DNA from 2 places in the Pseudomonas monachiensis genome. Region 2 is predicted to be linked to the other one. Evidence: riboswitches for the same ligand, from Rfam matches in the RefSeq annotation. Region 2 holds a riboswitch; the other holds the start of a gene.
What was found. Region 2 has a riboswitch for cobalamin ahead of ACMDB8_RS11940 (CbtB domain-containing protein). Riboswitches for the same ligand answer to the same signal wherever they lie in the genome.
Positions count from the first base shown of each region.

Region 1: it holds a riboswitch for cobalamin, as region 2 does, so the genes downstream of both, cobO (cob(I)yrinic acid a,c-diamide adenosyltransferase) here and ACMDB8_RS11940 (CbtB domain-containing protein) in region 2, are expected to answer to the same signal.

Region 1 is NZ_CP178857.1:1,695,183-1,703,997, forward strand. Features, by position in the region: gene ACMDB8_RS07605 (C40 family peptidase) at 105-737, shown strand; gene ACMDB8_RS07610 (C40 family peptidase) at 903-1,439, shown strand; gene ACMDB8_RS07615 (class I SAM-dependent methyltransferase) at 1,458-2,120, shown strand; gene ACMDB8_RS07620 (PQQ-dependent sugar dehydrogenase) at 2,269-3,582, opposite strand; gene ACMDB8_RS07625 (hypothetical protein) at 3,649-4,233, opposite strand; cobalamin riboswitch at 4,387-4,619, shown strand; gene cobO (cob(I)yrinic acid a,c-diamide adenosyltransferase) at 4,703-5,314, shown strand; gene ACMDB8_RS07635 (cobyrinate a,c-diamide synthase) at 5,311-6,726, shown strand; gene bluB (5,6-dimethylbenzimidazole synthase) at 6,723-7,373, shown strand; gene cbiB (adenosylcobinamide-phosphate synthase CbiB) at 7,370-8,278, shown strand; gene cobD (threonine-phosphate decarboxylase CobD) at 8,271-8,815, shown strand, end outside.
Region 2 is NZ_CP178857.1:2,649,149-2,657,963, reverse strand. Features, by position in the region: gene ACMDB8_RS11955 (ATP-binding protein) at 1-545, opposite strand, end outside; gene cobN (cobaltochelatase subunit CobN) at 695-4,558, opposite strand; gene cobW (cobalamin biosynthesis protein CobW) at 4,563-5,633, opposite strand; cobalamin riboswitch at 5,737-5,949, opposite strand; cobalamin riboswitch at 6,144-6,369, shown strand; gene ACMDB8_RS11940 (CbtB domain-containing protein) at 6,491-6,682, shown strand; gene ACMDB8_RS11935 (CbtA family protein) at 6,694-7,401, shown strand; gene ACMDB8_RS11930 (cobalamin biosynthesis protein) at 7,398-7,811, shown strand; gene cobM (precorrin-4 C(11)-methyltransferase) at 7,897-8,643, shown strand; gene nfuA (Fe-S biogenesis protein NfuA) at 8,745-8,815, opposite strand, start outside.

The DNA of each region.
Region 1 (8,815 bases), 950 kb from region 2:
AACGAGAAACGGATAAGTCACAAAAAGATCGATTGAATTTGCAAATGAGGCTGATAGCGGGCATAGTCTCGGCTTCTTTACAACTATCAGCCACGGTCGTGCCCATGCTAAATCGCTTCGCACCCCTCGTGCCTCTCGCACTCGTCACCCTGTTGTTCGGTTGCGCGGCCCACACTCCAGTGGCCCAGCAAGCTCCGCAACAGCAGGTTCAACACTCGGCCACTGCCCAGTCTTCCGCTCTCTTTCAGGAAGAGCTGGCTACCGAAAAAGAACTCGCAGACTTCGCTGGCGGCAAGTCCTACCAGCTTCCAGTCCTGGCCGACAGCATCCTCGAACGTGGCATGTCCCTGATCGGTACCCGTTACCGTTTCGGCGGTACTTCTGAAGCCGGCTTCGATTGCAGTGGTTTCATCGGTTACCTGTTCCGCGAAGAAGCGGGCATGAACCTGCCACGCTCCACCCGCGAAATGATCAACGTGGACGCTCCGCTGGTCTCGCGCAGCAAGCTTGAACCGGGCGACCTGCTGTTCTTCGCAACCAACGGTCGTCGTGGTCGCGTCAGTCACGCCGGGATCTACCTGGGCGACAACCAGTTCATCCACTCCAGCAGCCGCCGCAGCGGTGGTGTGCGTATCGATAGCCTGGGCGACAGCTACTGGAGCAAGACCTTCATCGAAGCCAAGCGCGCCCTGGCAATGGCACCTAACGCATCGCCAATCGTCACTGCACGCAAATAAGCGGACAATTTGTAAGGCGAACTTAAAGTCTTACTTGAAGTTTGTCGTGTAGCCGCTAGAATCTTGATCTACAAATGATGGCAAACCGCCTGCGTCCAACGCAGGCGGTTTTCTTTTCTGCGCTCTCCGCAGAAAAAGCCGCAGCCAGATCAGGATGTTCTGCTTATGACGACGTCGGCCCGCCTCGCAATCATGTTCTTCGCAGCGCTGCTCAGTGCCTGCGCCAGTCGCACACCGCCTCCTGCGCCGGTGGTTCGTGCTCCCATCGTATTTGGCTCGTCACAAGCGTTTTCGCCCGAAGCGGAAGACGTGCTGTTTCGCGCCCTTGGGCTGGTGGGCACGCCTTATCGCTGGGGTGGCAACACACCGGATTCCGGGTTTGATTGCAGCGGCCTGATCGCTTACGTGTACCGCGATGTCGCCGGCATTGCCTTGCCGCGCACCACGCGCGAGATGATCTCCATGCAAGCGGCGAATGTGGGCAAGGAAGGCTTGCAGACCGGCGACCTGCTGTTCTTCGCCACCAATGGCGGTTCCCAGGTCAGTCATGCCGGCATCTACGTGGGAGAAGGGCGTTTCGTCCACGCGCCGGCCACCGGTGGCACCGTGAAGCTCGACAGCCTGTCCAAGGCGTATTGGCAAAAGGCTTACCTGAGCGCCAAGCGTGTGCTGCAGCCTGAACATTTGGCGCGCAATCCATAACTTCCGGAGCTGGTGGTCATGACTGCTCGCACGCTCAATCTCGACGACGATCTGTACCAATACCTGCTCGATGTTTCCCTGCGCGAAACGCCGCTGCTCAAGCGCTTGCGCGATGAGACCCAGGCGCTGCCGATGGCACGCTGGCAGGTGGCACCCGAGCAGGGGCAGTTTCTAGCTTTGCTGGTAAAGCTGACGGGGGCCAGGCGCTTGCTCGAAGTCGGCACTTTTACCGGCTACAGCGCACTGTGCATGGCGGCGGCATTGCCTGCTGACGGTTCGCTGATTTGCTGTGACATCCCTGGCAACTACAACGCCATTGCACGGCGCTATTGGCAGGAAGCGGGGCTAGCCGAACGGATTGACCTGCGACTGGCCCCGGCGCTGGACACCCTCACCGAACTTGAGCGGCAAGGGCAGGGCGGGCAGTACGACCTGGTGTTCATCGATGCCGACAAGGCCAACTATCCGGCTTATCTGGAACACGCCCTGGGATTGCTACGAGCTGGCGGGCTGGTGGTGTTCGATAACACCCTGTGGAGCGGGCGCGTGCTTGAGGCCAATCCCGAGAGCGCGGACACCCGGGCGATCCAGGCGCTCAACCGGGCGTTGAAGGAAGATGCGCGGGTGGATCTGTCGTTGTTGCCGATTGGTGATGGTTTGACCCTTTGCCGCAAAAGGTAAGCACTGACTCCAATCCAATGTGGGAGCGAGCTTGCTCGCGATGGCGGTGGGTCAGGCAACATCAAAGTTGAATGTGCCGGCCTCATCGTCGGATCGCCGCCCGGAGACAAGCTCGCTCCCACAGGTTCTGAGTTCATCCGGGATGGTGTTACCTGGCAGCCGAAACCCGCCACACCTTGTTCCCCACATCGTCAGCCACCAACAGGTCACCCTGTCGGTCGATCACCACGCCCACCGGGCGGCCCATGGCTTGGTCCTTGTCGTTGAGAAAACCTGTGAGCACTTCAACGGGCTTTCCGGCAGGTTTGCCAGCGCTGAACGGCACGAAAATCACTTTGTAGCCGCTGTGGGGGTTGCGGTTCCATGAGCCGTGCTGCCCGATGAATGCCCCTTGGGTGAAGGGCGGTGGCAGCTTGCTGTTTTCGGCGAAGGTCAGGCCCAGTGATGCCGTGTGCGGGCCGACGGCGTAGTCCGGGGCGATCGCCTTGGCCACCAGGTCGGGGTTTTGCGGCTCAACGCGAATATCGACATGCTGGCCGTAGTAGCTGTACGGCCAGCCATAGAATGCGCCGTCTTTCACCGAAGTGATGTAGTCCGGAACCAGGTCGCTGCCGATTTCATCCCGTTCGTTGACCGCGGTCCACAGCGCGCCACTGAGCGGTTCCCAGGCCATGCCGTTGGGGTTGCGCAGACCGGAGGCGAAGATCCGCTGCTGGCCGGTGGCGCGATCCACTTCCCAGATCGCCGCGCGACCTTCTTCCTTGTCCATACCGTTTTCGGCGACGTTGCTGTTGGAGCCCACGGTGACGTACAACTTGCTGCCATCCATGCTGGCGATGACGTTTTTCGTCCAGTGGTGGTTCAGCGGGCCACCCGGCAGGTCGACCACCTTGATCGGCGGCGACTTGATCTGCGTATCGCCATTTTCATAGTGAAAGCGCAGCAGGCGATCAGTGTCGGCCACATACAGGTCATTACCGACCAGGGTCATGCCGAAGGGCGAGTTGAGGTTCTGCAGAAACACCGTGCGGGTTTCCGCGACGCCATCGTGGTCCTTGTCGCGCAGCAAGGTGATGCGGTTGGCGCTGGGCACCCTGGCCCCGGCGCGGCCCATGACTTTCTTCATGACCCAGCCGCGAATGCCTTTGCCGTCTTCGGGTTTGGGTGGTGCATTGGTTTCCGCCACCAGCACATCGCCATTGGGCAGCACATAAAGCCAGCGGGGGTGATCCAGGTCCTCGGCAAAAGCGGTCACTTGCGTGCCCGTGGCGGCGATGGGTTTCGCACCCTGTGGCCAGCCGATGGCCGGGGCGATGTTCACGGTCGGAACCAGTGTCTTGTTGGGTTCTGGTAGTCGGGGTGATGGGCCGGTGCCATCGGAGACTTGCAGGCGGGAGGTCTCGCCACAAGCGGCGAGCCCTCCGCAGAGCGCGATAACGAGAGCGAGCGGGGGCGTGCGCATGCTGGTCTTCCCTATGAATGCCTTGTTCTAATCATAGAGAAGCATTGTTGTGCGATGGTTCAACCCTCAGCCGCGAGCCTCCTTGAACAGCACCGCAATGCCGGGGTGATAGTTGCCGGCTTCGTTGCGCAACTTGCGATAGGCATAAGGGAAATACCAGGCGACAGCGCAGCTGTGTTCCTTTTGCAGGTCGTCGACCATGTCCTGGAGTTCTTCCGGCGTGGCGCCCTGCTGGGCTTTTTGCGGGGCGACGAACAGGCAGCCGAGTTTCAGGTCGCTGGCGTGGCTCAGGCGCTTCGCATCGCTGGCGATATCGAGCAGGGCCTGGGACAGGTTGAGGCTGTTGACCCTTGGCCAGCGCTGGCTGGTCTGGATGTAGGCGCGGGTTTCGGAGGAGGCCAGGAGCAGGTCGGCGCGGCTGTTGCGTTCGCCTTCTTCTGTCTGCTTGCGGGTGGGCGTCTGTTGCAGCGTGACCATCTCGGCCATCCAGGCGGCGGCGGACAGCAGTCCGAGATTGGCCTTTTCGTCGTGCCAGTACGGTGTGTCGCCATCGCCGCGGACGGCGTTGTAACGGTCGATGCATTCGAACCAGTGTTCGAGCACCGGACGCAGGAATTCCAGCTTTGGATTACTGATGATCATGCCTTGCATGGGCTCACCCTTGTTGTTGTGTTGTGAGATTGTGGCTCTTTGATATCACTGCTGGGAGCGTGGCACAAGATTGACGTCAGTTTATTGATTGATGGCAGTTATTCGGCCGATGGCCTCCCGGCTTTAATTGACGCTCCACCCCCAACCCTCTAACCTTCGCGGCTTGTTTCAGGTGCTCTGTGGCTTGGGTCGACAGAGTGAAACAGGGAAGCCGGTGAGTGGGTCCTTCTGTTGGTCGAAGGCCCGCAATTCCGGCGCTGCCCCCGCAACGGTAAATGAGTGAAAACTGTGTGTGATGCCACTGTGTCGAATCGATGCGGGAAGGCGCACAGTCCGGCCCCGCGCCACTCATGAGCCCGGAGACCGGCCTGATTCATCCAGCGGCATCACGGTGGGCGATGCCAGGCTTTGTTGCCTTCTATTCTTGTGCCTGCCCGCCGTTATTCCTGCCTCAACGGAGAGCTCCCCCATGACTGATACCCCCGATCGTGACGAACGCCACCTGGCGCGCATGCAGCGCAAAAAAGCCGTGATCGACGAGCGCATCGCCAATTCCCCGAACGAGTGTGGCCTGCTGCTGGTGCTGACCGGCAACGGCAAGGGCAAGAGCAGTTCGGCTTTCGGCATGCTTGCCCGCGCCATGGGGCACGGCATGCAATGCGGCGTGGTGCAATTCATCAAGGGCCGCAACAGCACGGGCGAAGAGTTGTTCTTCCGGCGCTTTCCCGAGCAGGTGCGCTTTCATGTGATGGGCGAAGGCTTTACCTGGGAAACCCAGGATCGCCAGCGCGACATCGCCGCCGCCGAAGCCGCCTGGTCGGTGTCGCAGCAATTGCTGCGCGATCCGTCCATCGGCCTGGTGGTGCTCGATGAGCTGAACATCGCCCTCAAGCACGGCTACCTCGATCTCGATCAAGTGCTCAGTGATTTGCAGGCCCGACCACCGATGCAACACGTGGTGGTCACCGGTCGCGCCGCGAAGCCGGAAATGATCGAAATGGCCGACACCGTCACCGAAATGGGCGTGATCAAGCACGCCTTTCAGGCCGGGATCAAAGCGCAGAAAGGCGTCGAGTTGTGAGTCAGCCTCGACACTGTCCGGCAGTACTGATTGCCGCGCCGGCCTCTGGCCAGGGCAAGACCACCGTCACCGCGGCACTGGCCCGATTGCATCGCAATCAGGGGCGCAAGGTCCGTGTGTTCAAGTGCGGCCCCGACTTTCTCGATCCGATGATCCTCGAACGCGCCAGCGGTGCGCCGGTGTATCAGCTGGACATGTGGATGGTCGGCGAGCAGGAGAGTCGCCGGTTGCTGTGGGAAGCCGCCGCTGAAGCCGACCTGATCCTGATCGAAGGCGTCATGGGGCTGTTCGACGGTACGCCGTCGAGCGCCGACCTGGCGCGGCATTTCGGTGTGCCGGTGCTGGGGGTGATCGATGGCACCGCCATGGCCCAGACCTTTGGCGCATTGGCCCTGGGGCTGGCGCGTTATCAGCCGGACTTGCCGTTCGCCGGCGTGCTGGCCAATCGTGTCGGCACGCTGCGCCACGCGCAACTGCTCGAAGGTAGCCTGACTGAAGGTTTGCGCTGGTACGGCGCGCTGTCCCGGGAAACCGGGATCGAATTGCCGAGCCGGCACCTGGGGCTGGTGCAGGCCAGTGAGCTGAACGATCTTGATCTGCGTCTGGATGCGGCCGCCGATGCCCTGGCCAGCAGTTGCGAGGTCGCGCTGCCGCCGGCGGTCGAGTTCGCTGCTCCTGATGTCATTGCGGCCGAACCGCTGCTCGCTGGTGTGCGCATTGCCGTCGCCCGGGATGAAGCCTTTGCGTTCACCTACGGCGCGAGCCTGGATCTGCTGCGGGCGATGGGCGCCGAGTTGTCGTTCTTCTCGCCGATCCGCGACCGAGTGTTGCCGGAGGCGGACAGCCTGTATCTGCCGGGTGGTTACCCGGAACTGCACCATGTTGCGCTGGCGCAAAACACCGCGATGCTCGACGCGATCCGCGCCCATCACCGAGCTGGCAAGCCTTTGCTCGCCGAGTGTGGCGGCATGCTGTACCTGCTCGATTCCCTGACCGATGTCGAGGGCACTCGCGCCGAACTGGTTGGCTTGCTGGCCGGTGATGCGGTCATGCAAAAGCGTCTGGCGGCGCTGGCGTTGCAGGCGGTGGAATTGCCGGAGGGTTCGCTGCGCGGGCACACCTATCACCATTCGCTGACCACCACTGAACTGACGCCGATTGCCCGTGGCTTGAGCCCTAACGGCGGGCGCGGAGCGGAGGCGGTCTACCGTGAAGGGCGGATGACAGCCTCTTATGTGCATTTTTATTTTCCGTCCAATCCCTCGGCGATTGCCGCGTTGTTTGCGCCGGACCTTGAAGCTGCCTTCGCGAGCAAGTCGAATCGTCGCACCGCCGCTCCCACAGGGGATTGCGTTTCTTCAGGCCGGTCACCTTCAAATGTGGGAGCGGGCTTGCTCGCGAAGAGGCCATGAGCGACAACGCATTCTCTGAAGCCGAACGCGCGGCGGTCTATCGTGCCATCGCCGAGCGCCGCGACATGCGCCACTTCAGCGGCGGCACCGTCGAGCCCGAATTGCTGCGGCACCTGCTCGAGGCCGCACACCAGGCACCCAGTGTCGGCCTGATGCAGCCCTGGCGCTTCATTCGCATCAGCGATCGTGCCTTGCGCGGGCAAATCCAGGCCCTGGTGGAAGAAGAGCGCATCCGCACCGCCGAAGCCCTCGGCGAGCGCAGCGATGAGTTCATGAAGCTCAAGGTCGAAGGCATCAACGATTGCGCCGAGGTACTGGTCGCCGCACTGATGGACGACCGTGAGCAGCATATCTTCGGCCGCCGCACGCTACCGGAAATGGACATGGCTTCGTTGTCCTGCGCGATCCAGAACCTGTGGTTGGCGTCCCGCGCCGAAGGGCTGGGCATGGGCTGGGTGTCGCTGTTCGAACCCCGGGCGCTGGCGGACCTGTTGAGGTTGCCTCCTGGTGCCAAGCCGCTGGCGGTGCTGTGCCTGGGACCGGTGAAGGAGTTTTACCCGGCGCCGATGCTGGTGCTCGAAGGCTGGGCACAGGCGCGTCCGCTACATGAATTGCTGTACGAAAATTATTGGGGAGTGAGTCAATGAGTGTGGCGTTGTTGAGCGTCGCCGCGGTTGCGCTGGATGCGCTGCTGGGTGAACCCAAACGCTGGCATCCGCTGGTGGCGTTCGGCCGTTTTGCCGAGCGCATCGAACAACGTTTCAACGGTGGCGGTCGCGGCTGGCGCAGTCATGGCGTCACCGCGTGGGTGATCGCCGTGGTGCCGCTGACGCTGTTGGCCACGGCCTTTTCCTGGGCGCCTTATGTCGGCTGGATCGTCGAGATTCTCGCGCTCTATTGCGCCCTCGGCATGCGCAGCCTCGGTGAGCACGTCGAGCCTGTGGCCAGGGCCCTGCGTGGCGGTGATCTTGATGAAGCACGCAAGCGCGTGAGTTATCTGGTCAGCCGTAAAACCAGTGATCTGGATGAAACCGAAGTCGCCCGTGCCGCTACCGAGTCGGTGCTGGAGAACGGTAGCGATGCGGTATTCGCGGCGTTGTTCTGGTTTGCCGTGGCGGGTGCGCCGGGCGTGGTGCTCTACCGCCTGAGTAATACGCTGGATGCGATGTGGGGTTATCGCAATGAGCGCTTCGAACGCTTCGGCTGGGCGGCGGCGAAGGTCGACGACCTGCTCAATTACATTCCTGCGCGCCTGGTGGCGCTGACTTACGCGCTGCTGGGCAAAACCCGGCTGGCGTTGAAATGCTGGCGCAGCCAGGGCCCGACCTGGGACAGCCCGAACGCCGGCCCGGTGATGGCGGCAGGGGCGGGTGCCCTTGGCGTCGAGTTGGGTGGGGCGGCGATTTATCACGGCGAACTGCATCAGCGTCCGCAGTTGGGCGAAGGTGTGCCGGCGGATGCCGACTCCATCGACCGGGGCTGGCAATTGGTCCAGCGCGGGGTATGGTTGTGGCTGCTGATTCTCTGCCTGGGGGCCGAATTTTATGCTTGAACACGGTGGGCGACTGCGCAAGGCGGCGCTCGAATACGGCATAGATGAAGCCGACTGGCTGGACCTGTCCACGGGCCTTGCGCCCTGGTCGTTCCCGGTGCCGGATATTCCGCTGCGAGCCTGGGCCCGTTTGCCGGAGGCGGACGATGGCCTGGAGCAGGCCGCCTGTGATTACTACGGCACCTTGCAGGCATTGCCGGTGGCCGGCTCGCAAATGGCGATTCAACTGCTGCCGCGCTTGCGTCGGGCGGGCAAGGTCGGCGTGTTGTCGCCGTGTTACGCCGAGCACGCCGAAGCGTGGCGTCGCAACGGCTACATCGTGCGTGAAGTGCTGGAGCAGGAAGTCGACTTCTTTATCGACAGTTTCGACGTGCTGGTGGTGGTCAATCCGAATAACCCCACGGGCCTGAGCCTCACCCCCAGTCGCCTGCTCGACTGGCACACGCGACTGGCCCAGCGCGGTGGCTGGCTGGTGGTGGACGAAGCGTTCATGGATAACACGCCGCAACTGAGCCTGGCGCCGTTTGCCCATCAAGT
Region 2 (8,815 bases):
ATGATCTGACCGCGCTCGACCGGCGCGGTGTGGCCACCAAGGGCGACATTCAAGCCGAAACGGTCCAGCAATTGCGGACGCAGTTCGCCCTCTTCCGGGTTCATGGTGCCAATCAGCACGAACTTCGCCGAATGCCGATGGGAAATACCGTCACGCTCCACCAGATTGGTGCCGCTGGCGGCCACATCGAGCAGCAGGTCAACGAGGTGATCGGGCAACAGGTTGACCTCGTCGACGTAGAGCACGCCACCGTCAGCCTTGGCCAATACACCGGGGGAAAACTGTGCGCGACCTTCGCCCAGCGCCGCATCGAGATCGAGGGTGCCGACCAGGCGTTCCTCGGTGGCGCCCAGCGGCAAGGTGACGAACTGACCGCTGGCCAGCAGGTCCGCCAGACCACGGGCCAGGGTCGACTTGGCCATGCCCCGCGGGCCTTCGATCAGCACGCCGCCGATTTTCGGGTCGATGGCGGTCAGGTACAGGGCCAGCTTCAAATCGTCGGCGCCGACCACGGCGGAGAGCGGGAAATGCGGGGTGTCGGTCATTGTTTTATCTCGGTCATGGTCGGTGATCTCACTGGCGCCCCAATCCCTGTGGGAGCGAGCTTGCTCGCGATGGCAATTGTTCAGTCGAAAAAAATGTTGCCTGATAGACCGCTATCGCGAGCAAGCTCGCTCCCACAGGTTTAAGCGTGTTAGCCGTCTTCTTCTATATCCAGCAACAGATTTTCCAGCGCCTCGCGGTACTCGCCGGGCTCCTTCCACATCCCCCGTTGTTGCGCCTCGAGCATGCGCTCGGTCATGTCGCGCAAGGCATGGGGGTTGTGTTCACGGACAAAATCCCGGGTGTCCGGGTCGAGCAAGTAGGCATCGGCCAGCAACGCGTACTGGTGATCGTCGATCAACTGCGTCGTGGCATCGAAGGCGAACAGGTTGTCGACCGTCGCGGCCATCTCGAAGGCACCTTTGTAGCCGTGACGCTTGACGCCTTCGAGCCACTTCGGATTGGCCGCCCGGGAGCGGATCACCCGGTTCAGCTCTTCCTTCAGGGTGCGAATCTTCGGCAGGTCCGGCTGGCTGTGGTCGCCATAATAGCTGGCCGCCGCCTCGCCTTTCAGGCTTTCCACCGCCGCGAGCATGCCGCCCTGGAACTGGTAGTAATCGTTGGAGTCGAGCAGATCGTGCTCGCGGTTATCCTGGTTTTGCAGCACCGCCTGTACCTGGCTCAGGCGCTGGCTGAACTGTTCGCGGGCGGCGGTGCCTTCGTCGGACCCGCCGTAAGCGTAGCCGCCCCAGTTGAGGTAGACCTCGGCCAGGTCCTCGCGGCTCTGCCACAGGCGACCGTCGATGGCGCCCTGCACTCCCGCGCCGTAGGCACCGGGTTTGGCCCCGAAAATCCGCCAGCCGGCCTGACGCCGCGCAGCCACTTCATCGAGCCCTGACTGCAGCAAGGCTGCGCGTTCGGCGCGTACCTTGGCCGCCAACGGGTTGAGGTCATCCGGCTCATCGAGGTCGGCCACCGCTTGCACCGCCGCGTCGAACAAGCGAATCAGATTGGCAAAGGCATCGCGGAAGAAACCGGACACGCGCAAGGTCACGTCCACCCGCGGACGGTCGAGCAAACTCAACGGCAGAATCTCGAAATCATCGACCCGCTGGCTGCCGGTGGCCCACACCGGACGCACCCCCATCAGCGCCATGGCCTGGGCGATGTCATCGCCGCCGGTGCGCATGGTCGCGGTGCCCCACACCGACAAACCGAGCTGGCGCAAATGATCGCCATGGTCTTGCAGGTGCCGTTCGAGGATCAGGTTGGCCGACTGGAACCCGATACGCCACGCCGTGGTGGTCGGCAGGTTGCGCACGTCCACCGAATAGAAGTTGCGACCGGTGGGCAGCACGTCCAGGCGACCACGACTCGGCGCGCCGCTGGGACCGGCCGGGACGAAGCGACCGCTCAGGGCATCGAGCAATCCGCGCATTTCCGCCGGACCGCAGGCGTCCAGACGCGGGGCGACCACCTCACGCAGGTTGTCGATGATGGCTTGCACTTCAGTCCAGCCCGCCTTTTGTGGGAGCGGGCTTGTCTCCGGGCGGTGTTCCGACGAATCGGTTGAGCATTCAACATTGATGTCGATTGAGCCACCGCTTTCGCGAGCAAGCCCGCTCCCACAGGGGCTATTCAAAACGTCCGAGATCAGTCGTGTGGCGAATAGCTCGAGGCGTTCGCGGGTATCACCCGCCGTACGCCAGGTCTCTTCGCTGATACCCACAAGAACCTCGGGGCGCGGCCCAGTCCACGGCTCGGCCAAGGCGCAATCCAGTGGATCGAACCCCAGCCCGAAGGCCTTGGCCAGTGCCCGCAGCAGACTCGACTGCGCGCCCCGACCATCGCCCCGTGGAATGCGCAACAACGCCAGCAAGGTGTCGATACGCAAACGCCCGGTGGGCGATTCGCCGAACACATGCAGGCCGTCGCGGATCTGCGACTCCTTCAAGTCGCACAGGTAAGTGTCGAGTCGCGGCAACCAGATCGCCGCGTCGGCATCGCTGTCGAGTTGTTCGTCCAGTTGCAGTTCACGGTCGATGTGGGTGTCGCGCACCAGTTGCAGGATGTCGCGCTGCAACTCTCGGGCACGACGCGGATCGAGCAACTGCGCTTCGTAATACTCGTCGGCCAACAGCTCAAGGTTGCGCAGCGGGCCGTAGGTTTCGGCGCGGGTCAGCGGTGGCATCAGGTGATCGATGATCACGGCCTGGGTGCGCCGCTTGGCTTGGGCGCCCTCGCCCGGGTCGTTGACGATGAACGGATAGATGTTCGGCAGCGGCCCGAGCAACGCATCTGGCCAGCAATGTTCCGACAGCCCGACGCCCTTGCCCGGCAGCCATTCAAGGTTGCCGTGCTTGCCGACGTGGATCACACCGTGGGCGCCATAGGTGTTGCGCAACCAGAAGTAGAACGCCAGGTAGCCATGGGGCGGCACCAGGTCCGGGTCGTGATACACCGCGCTCGGGTCGACCTGATAACCCCGGGCCGGCTGAATGCCGACGAAGGTCAGGCCAAAACGCAGGCCGGCGATCATCATCCGTCCGCTGCGGCACATCGGGTCGCTTTCCGGTGCGCCCCAACGTTCGAGCACCGCCGCACGGTTGGCGTCGGGCAGTGCGTTGAACATCGCCAGATAGTCATCCATTCCCAGGCTTTGCTGGCACGGACGCAGGTCGAGGGTCTCGAGATCGTTGCTGACGCCGCCCAGCAACTGCTGGATCAGCGCGGTGCCACTGTCGGGCAATTGGGCCGGTAACGGATAACCTTCGGCATGCAGCGCCCGCAGGATATTCAGCGCGGCGGCCGGGGTGTCGAGACCGACGCCATTACCGATGCGACCATCGCGGGTCGGGTAATTGGCGAGAATCAAGGCAATGCGTTTTTCCGCATTAGGTACCCGTCCCAGATCGACCCAGCGCCGCGCCAGCTCGGCCACGAAATCCATGCGCTCCGGTTGTGGCCGGTAGCAAACAACATCCGACTGGCTGCGCTCACTGCGCCATGCCAGGTCCTTGAAACTGATCGGGCGGCTGATGATGCGTCCATCCAGCTCAGGCAACGCGATATGCATCGCCAGATCACGAGGGCCAAGTCCCTGTTCGCTGGCGCGCCAACCGGGCTCGTTGTCCTGGGCGCAAATCGCCTGGATCACCGCAATATTGCGGCGAAACGGGCGCAGATGGGGTGCTTCGGGGCTGGACTGGGCGAAACCCGTGGTGTTCAGGATCACCGAGACGCTGGCCTCATCCAGCCAGTCCTCGACCACGCCAAGGCAACCAGGCTCTTTCAGGCTGGCCAGCGCGATCGGCAACGGATTCAACCCCGCCGCCTGCAAGCGCTGGCAAAAAACATCAATGAAAGCGGTGTTCGCCGCCTGCAAATGCGATCGGTAAAACAGCACCGCCGCCACCGGTTGATCGGTGTGCCAGTCGGCTTGCCAGTCGCTCAGTGCAGCGTGGTGTTTGTGCGGATGGTAGATCGCCGTGCGCGGCAGGGTTTGCGGCTCGCCCCAGGTGTAATCACGGGCCAGCCAGCGGTTGGCCAGGCAGCGGAAGAAATCCAGGGCGTTGCCCATGCCGCCCTGGCGCAGAAACTGCCAGAGCCGGTCGCGATCCTCAGCACCGACGGTGCTCAGGTCACTGAGCTCCGGGTCCGGACGATCATCACCCGGCACCAGAATCACCTGCACACCACGCTGCGACAGTTCGACCAGGCGCTCGATGCCGTAACGCCAATAGGCGATGCCGCCGTGCAGCGAAATCAGGATCACCCTGGCGTGACGCAGCACTTCATCGACGTACAAATCGACCGAGGCATGGTTCTGCACCTGCATCGGGTTGGCCAAGCGTACGCTCGGGTAATCGTCGGGCAACTGCTGCGCCGCTTCGGCGAGCAGCGCCAGGCTGGAATCGCCGCTGCACAGGACCACCAGTTCGGCGGGGGTTTGTCCGAGGTCGGCAATGTTGTCATCCGACACGAAACCGCCGGGCTGGGTCCTGAGCAGGTGCATGGGCTTACACGCTGAGCGCGGCGCGCAATTGCGCTTGGAGAACAGCGGCGTCCAGTTCCTGGCCGATCAGCACCAGGCGGGTGACGCGCGCTTCTTCAGCACCCCACTGGCGGTCGAAATGCTTGTCGAAACGCGTGCCCACGCCCTGGATCAGCAGGCGCATCGGCTTGTTCGGAATCGCCGCAAAACCCTTGACCCGCAGGATGCCGTGCTGGACCACCAACTGGGTCAGCGCGTCCAGCAGCAGGCTTTCGTCGGCTTGCGGCAGTTCGATGGAGATCGAATCGAAGGCGTCGTGATCGTGGTCATCATGATCGTCGTCGCCATCGTGATGATGGTCGTGGTGACTGTGACGGCTGTCGATGTGTTCTTCGGAGCCGGCACCCAGGCCGATCAGCACGTCCAGCGGCAGGCGACCACTGCTGGCTTCGATGATTTTCACCGCCGGCGGCAATTCCTCGGCGACTTCCAGGCGCACGCGGGCCAGGTCCGCCGGGTTGATCAGGTCGGCTTTGTTGAGGATCACCAGGTCAGCACTTGCCAGTTGGTCGGCGAACAGTTCGTGCAGCGGCGATTCGTGGTCCAGGTTCGGGTCGAGCTTGCGCTGGGCGTCGACCTGATCCGGGAACGCGGCGAAGGTGCCGGCGGCCACGGCCGGGCTGTCGACCACGGTGATCACTGCATCCACCGTGCAGGCACTGCGGATTTCCGGCCACTGGAAGGCCTGCACCAGCGGCTTTGGCAGCGCCAGACCGGACGTTTCGATGAGAATGTGGTCCAGATCGCCGCGACGGGCCACCAGTTCGCGCATCACCGGGAAGAATTCTTCCTGGACGGTGCAGCACAGGCAGCCGTTGGCCAGCTCATAGACACGGCCGTTGGCTTCTTCTTCGGTGCAACCGATGGAGCACTGCTTGAGGATTTCACCGTCGATGCCCAGCTCGCCAAATTCGTTGACGATCACCGCGATGCGGCGACCCTGGGCGTTATCGAGCATGTGCCGCAGCAGCGTGGTCTTGCCCGAGCCGAGAAAGCCGGTAACGATGGTGACGGGGAGTTTGGCCAGTGTTTTCATCGGATGCCCTATGGCTAATGTGGCGGGCATACGGGACGACGACCGGCAACGCGGACACGCGTGCCTGAAGAGTTCGCCACCGGATCACCCCGCCCGGTTGAAAGTGAGAATCTGTGACGAGGCAGGTCTCCTGGCTGACGGTGTGCCGGCCTTGAGCCTGGCATTCGCTGCGCCTTCCCGCCGGCCTCATGGATTGAGCCTGCAGTGGCGTGGCAACGAACATCACCGTTCACAGTTGCGGGGGCAGCCGCGGCATCGACCGCGTTCCCTTCTTAGCTTCGGCAAATGCCGAAGAACCTCGAAAGCGCAAGGCTACGCATGGTGGGAAGACCGGTCAATCACTGTAGGAGCTGCCGAAGGCTGCGATCCTTTGATTTCCCTTTTAAAAACAAGATCAAAAGATCGTCCGAACGCGGCCCGAGCCTTCGGCAGCTCCTACAAAGAGCCGAGCATCATTCAGTCTCAAGTGAGAACCCTTGCCAATTGACGCCCAACCCCCGCCCATGCTCTCCTACACGCCTTGTTACGGGTGCCCTTCACAGGGTGAAACGGGAAACCGGTGAATCATGTGCTTTACTCTTAAGCCATGTCAGTCCGGTGCTGCCCCCGCAACGGTAAGCGAGCGAAGCGTCAGATCCACTGTGCCACTGCGGCATGGGAAGGTGACGTTTTCAGGTTCAGGCGCAAGCCTTCGCCCCTCGTGAGCCCGGAGACCGGCCCGCAACACAAAGTGACCAGTACGGTCACTGAACCAACAAACCCGCGGTGGGCGGGCGCTGTTCGAAACCTTGCGCGCCTGGTCGCGCGGGTTTTTGCATGCGCTCTTATTCCCCGCTGACAGACCAGAGGGAAACGCCATGTCGATCATCAGCAGCGCCGAACACACAGCCGCGAGCACCACCTCAACCCTGACCCAACGTCTGACCGTTGCCGTCTGCGCGTCGATCCTGGGCGCGTGCCTTGTGTATTTTGCCGGTTTCTCGCACATCGAAGCGGTGCACAATGCCGCCCACGATACCCGCCACAGCTCCGCGTTTCCGTGCCATTGAGAGCTGTCGACATGATCAAGCGTATTGCGCAAACCGCAGGTTTCACCGGGTTGCTGGCCGCCCTGTTGCTGACGCTGCTGCAAAGCTTCTGGGTCGCCCCGCTGATTTTGCAGGCCGAGACCTACGAAAAATCCGAACCGGCCGCTGTTGAAGTGCATGAACACGCCGACGGTGCGATGGCTGCCCACACCCACGATGCACAAGCCTGGGAGCCGGAAGATGGCTGGCAGCGCGTGCTGTCGACCACCGGTGGCAACCTGGTGGTGGCCGTCGGTTTCGCCCTGATGCTGGCCGGTCTGTACACCTTGCGTGCGCCGACCAAAACCTCGCAGGGCCTGCTCTGGGGCCTGGCCGGTTACGCGACCTTCGTGCTCGCGCCGACCCTCGGCCTGCCGCCTGAATTGCCAGGCACTGCCGCGGCCGACCTGGCACAACGGCAACTGTGGTGGATCGGTACCGCCGCCTCCACCGCCGTCGGTATCGCGCTGATCGTGTTCAGCCGTCACTGGCTGATGAAAGTCCTCGGTGCGGCGATCCTCGCCGTTCCCCATGTGATTGGCGCACCGCAACCGCAAGTGCATTCGATGCTCGCTCCAGAGGCGCTGGAAACCCAGTTCAAAATCGCTTCGCAACTGACCAACGTGGCGTTCTGGCTGGCCCTGGGCCTGATCAGCGCCTGGTTGTTCCGTCGCAAAAGCGATGGTCAATACCACGCATGACGGATATCAGCACAGCGCCGACCCTGGTGGTCGGCCTGGGCTGCCAGCGAGGCTGCCCTGTCAGCACGTTGCGAGCGCTGCTCGACCAGGCGTTGGCCGCGCATCAAATTCCCCTGCATGCAATCAAGGCACTGGCCAGCATCGATTTGAAGCGCGACGAACCTGCGCTGATCGAACTGGCTCAGCAGCTTGGCCTGGAACTGATGTATTTCAGCAGTGAACAACTGGCCGCTTATGAACCGCAACTCAGTCATCAATCGCAAATAGCCTTTGAACGCACCGGTTGCTACGGCGTGGCGGAAAGCGCCGCCCTGGCGCTGGCGGAACAATTGGCCCAGGCCCCGGCAAAGCTGCTGATTCCACGACAAAAATATGCCCAGGCAACCCTGGCATTGGCTGGCGCTGCGTAAAAAACCGATAATCCCCGCCTTTGATCATGAACATTCTTCATCTGAAGCCCTGTTCAGCCCCTTTTTTTCCCCACAGGAACCGACGATGACCGTCTACTTCATTGGCGCAGGTCCCGGCGACCCCGAACTGATTACCGTCAAGGGCCAGCGGCTGATTCGCAGCTGTCCGGTGATCATTTATGCCGGCTCCCTGGTGCCTGCCGCCGTGCTGGAAGGTCACTGTGCCGAACAGGTGGTCAACAGCGCCGAACTGCACCTGGAACAGATCATCGACCTGATCAAGAGCGCCCACGCCAAGGGCCAGGATGTGGCCCGGGTGCACTCCGGCGATCCGAGCCTGTATGGCGCCATTGGCGAGCAGATTCGCTATCTGCGTGAGCTGGGCATTGCGTTCGAAATCGTCCCTGGCGTGACGGCCACAGCCGCTTGCGCTGCGCTCTTGGGCGCGGAACTGACGCTGCCGGACATTTCGCAAAGCGTGATCCTGACGCGTTACGCCGACAAAACCGCCATGCCTCCCGGAGAGGAATTCTCCAGCCTGGCGCAGCACGGCGCGACCATGGCGATTCACTTGGGGGTCAATCACCTGGCGAAGATCGTTGAGGAACTGCTGCCCCATTACGGCGCCGATTGCCCGATTGCAGTGGTTCACCGCGCGAGCTGGCCGGATCAGGATTGGGTGGTGGGCACGCTTGAGGATATTGCCGGGAAAGTTGAAGCCAAGGGCTTTCGCCGTACGGCGTTGATTCTGGTGGGACGGGTGCTGGGCAGTGACCACTTCAGCGAGTCGTCGCTGTATCGCGCGGGGCATGCGCATCTCTACCGCCCTTAAAATCAAAAGATCGCAGCCTTCGGCAGCTCCTACAACAGAATGCGTACACCTGTAGGAGCTGCCGAAGGCTGCGGTCTTTTATGCCGCAGCGAACACCTTACTTAGTAGTAGGCGTTTTCTTTCTGCGTGTGGTCGGTCACGTCGCGAACACCCTTGAGCTCAGGGATGCGCT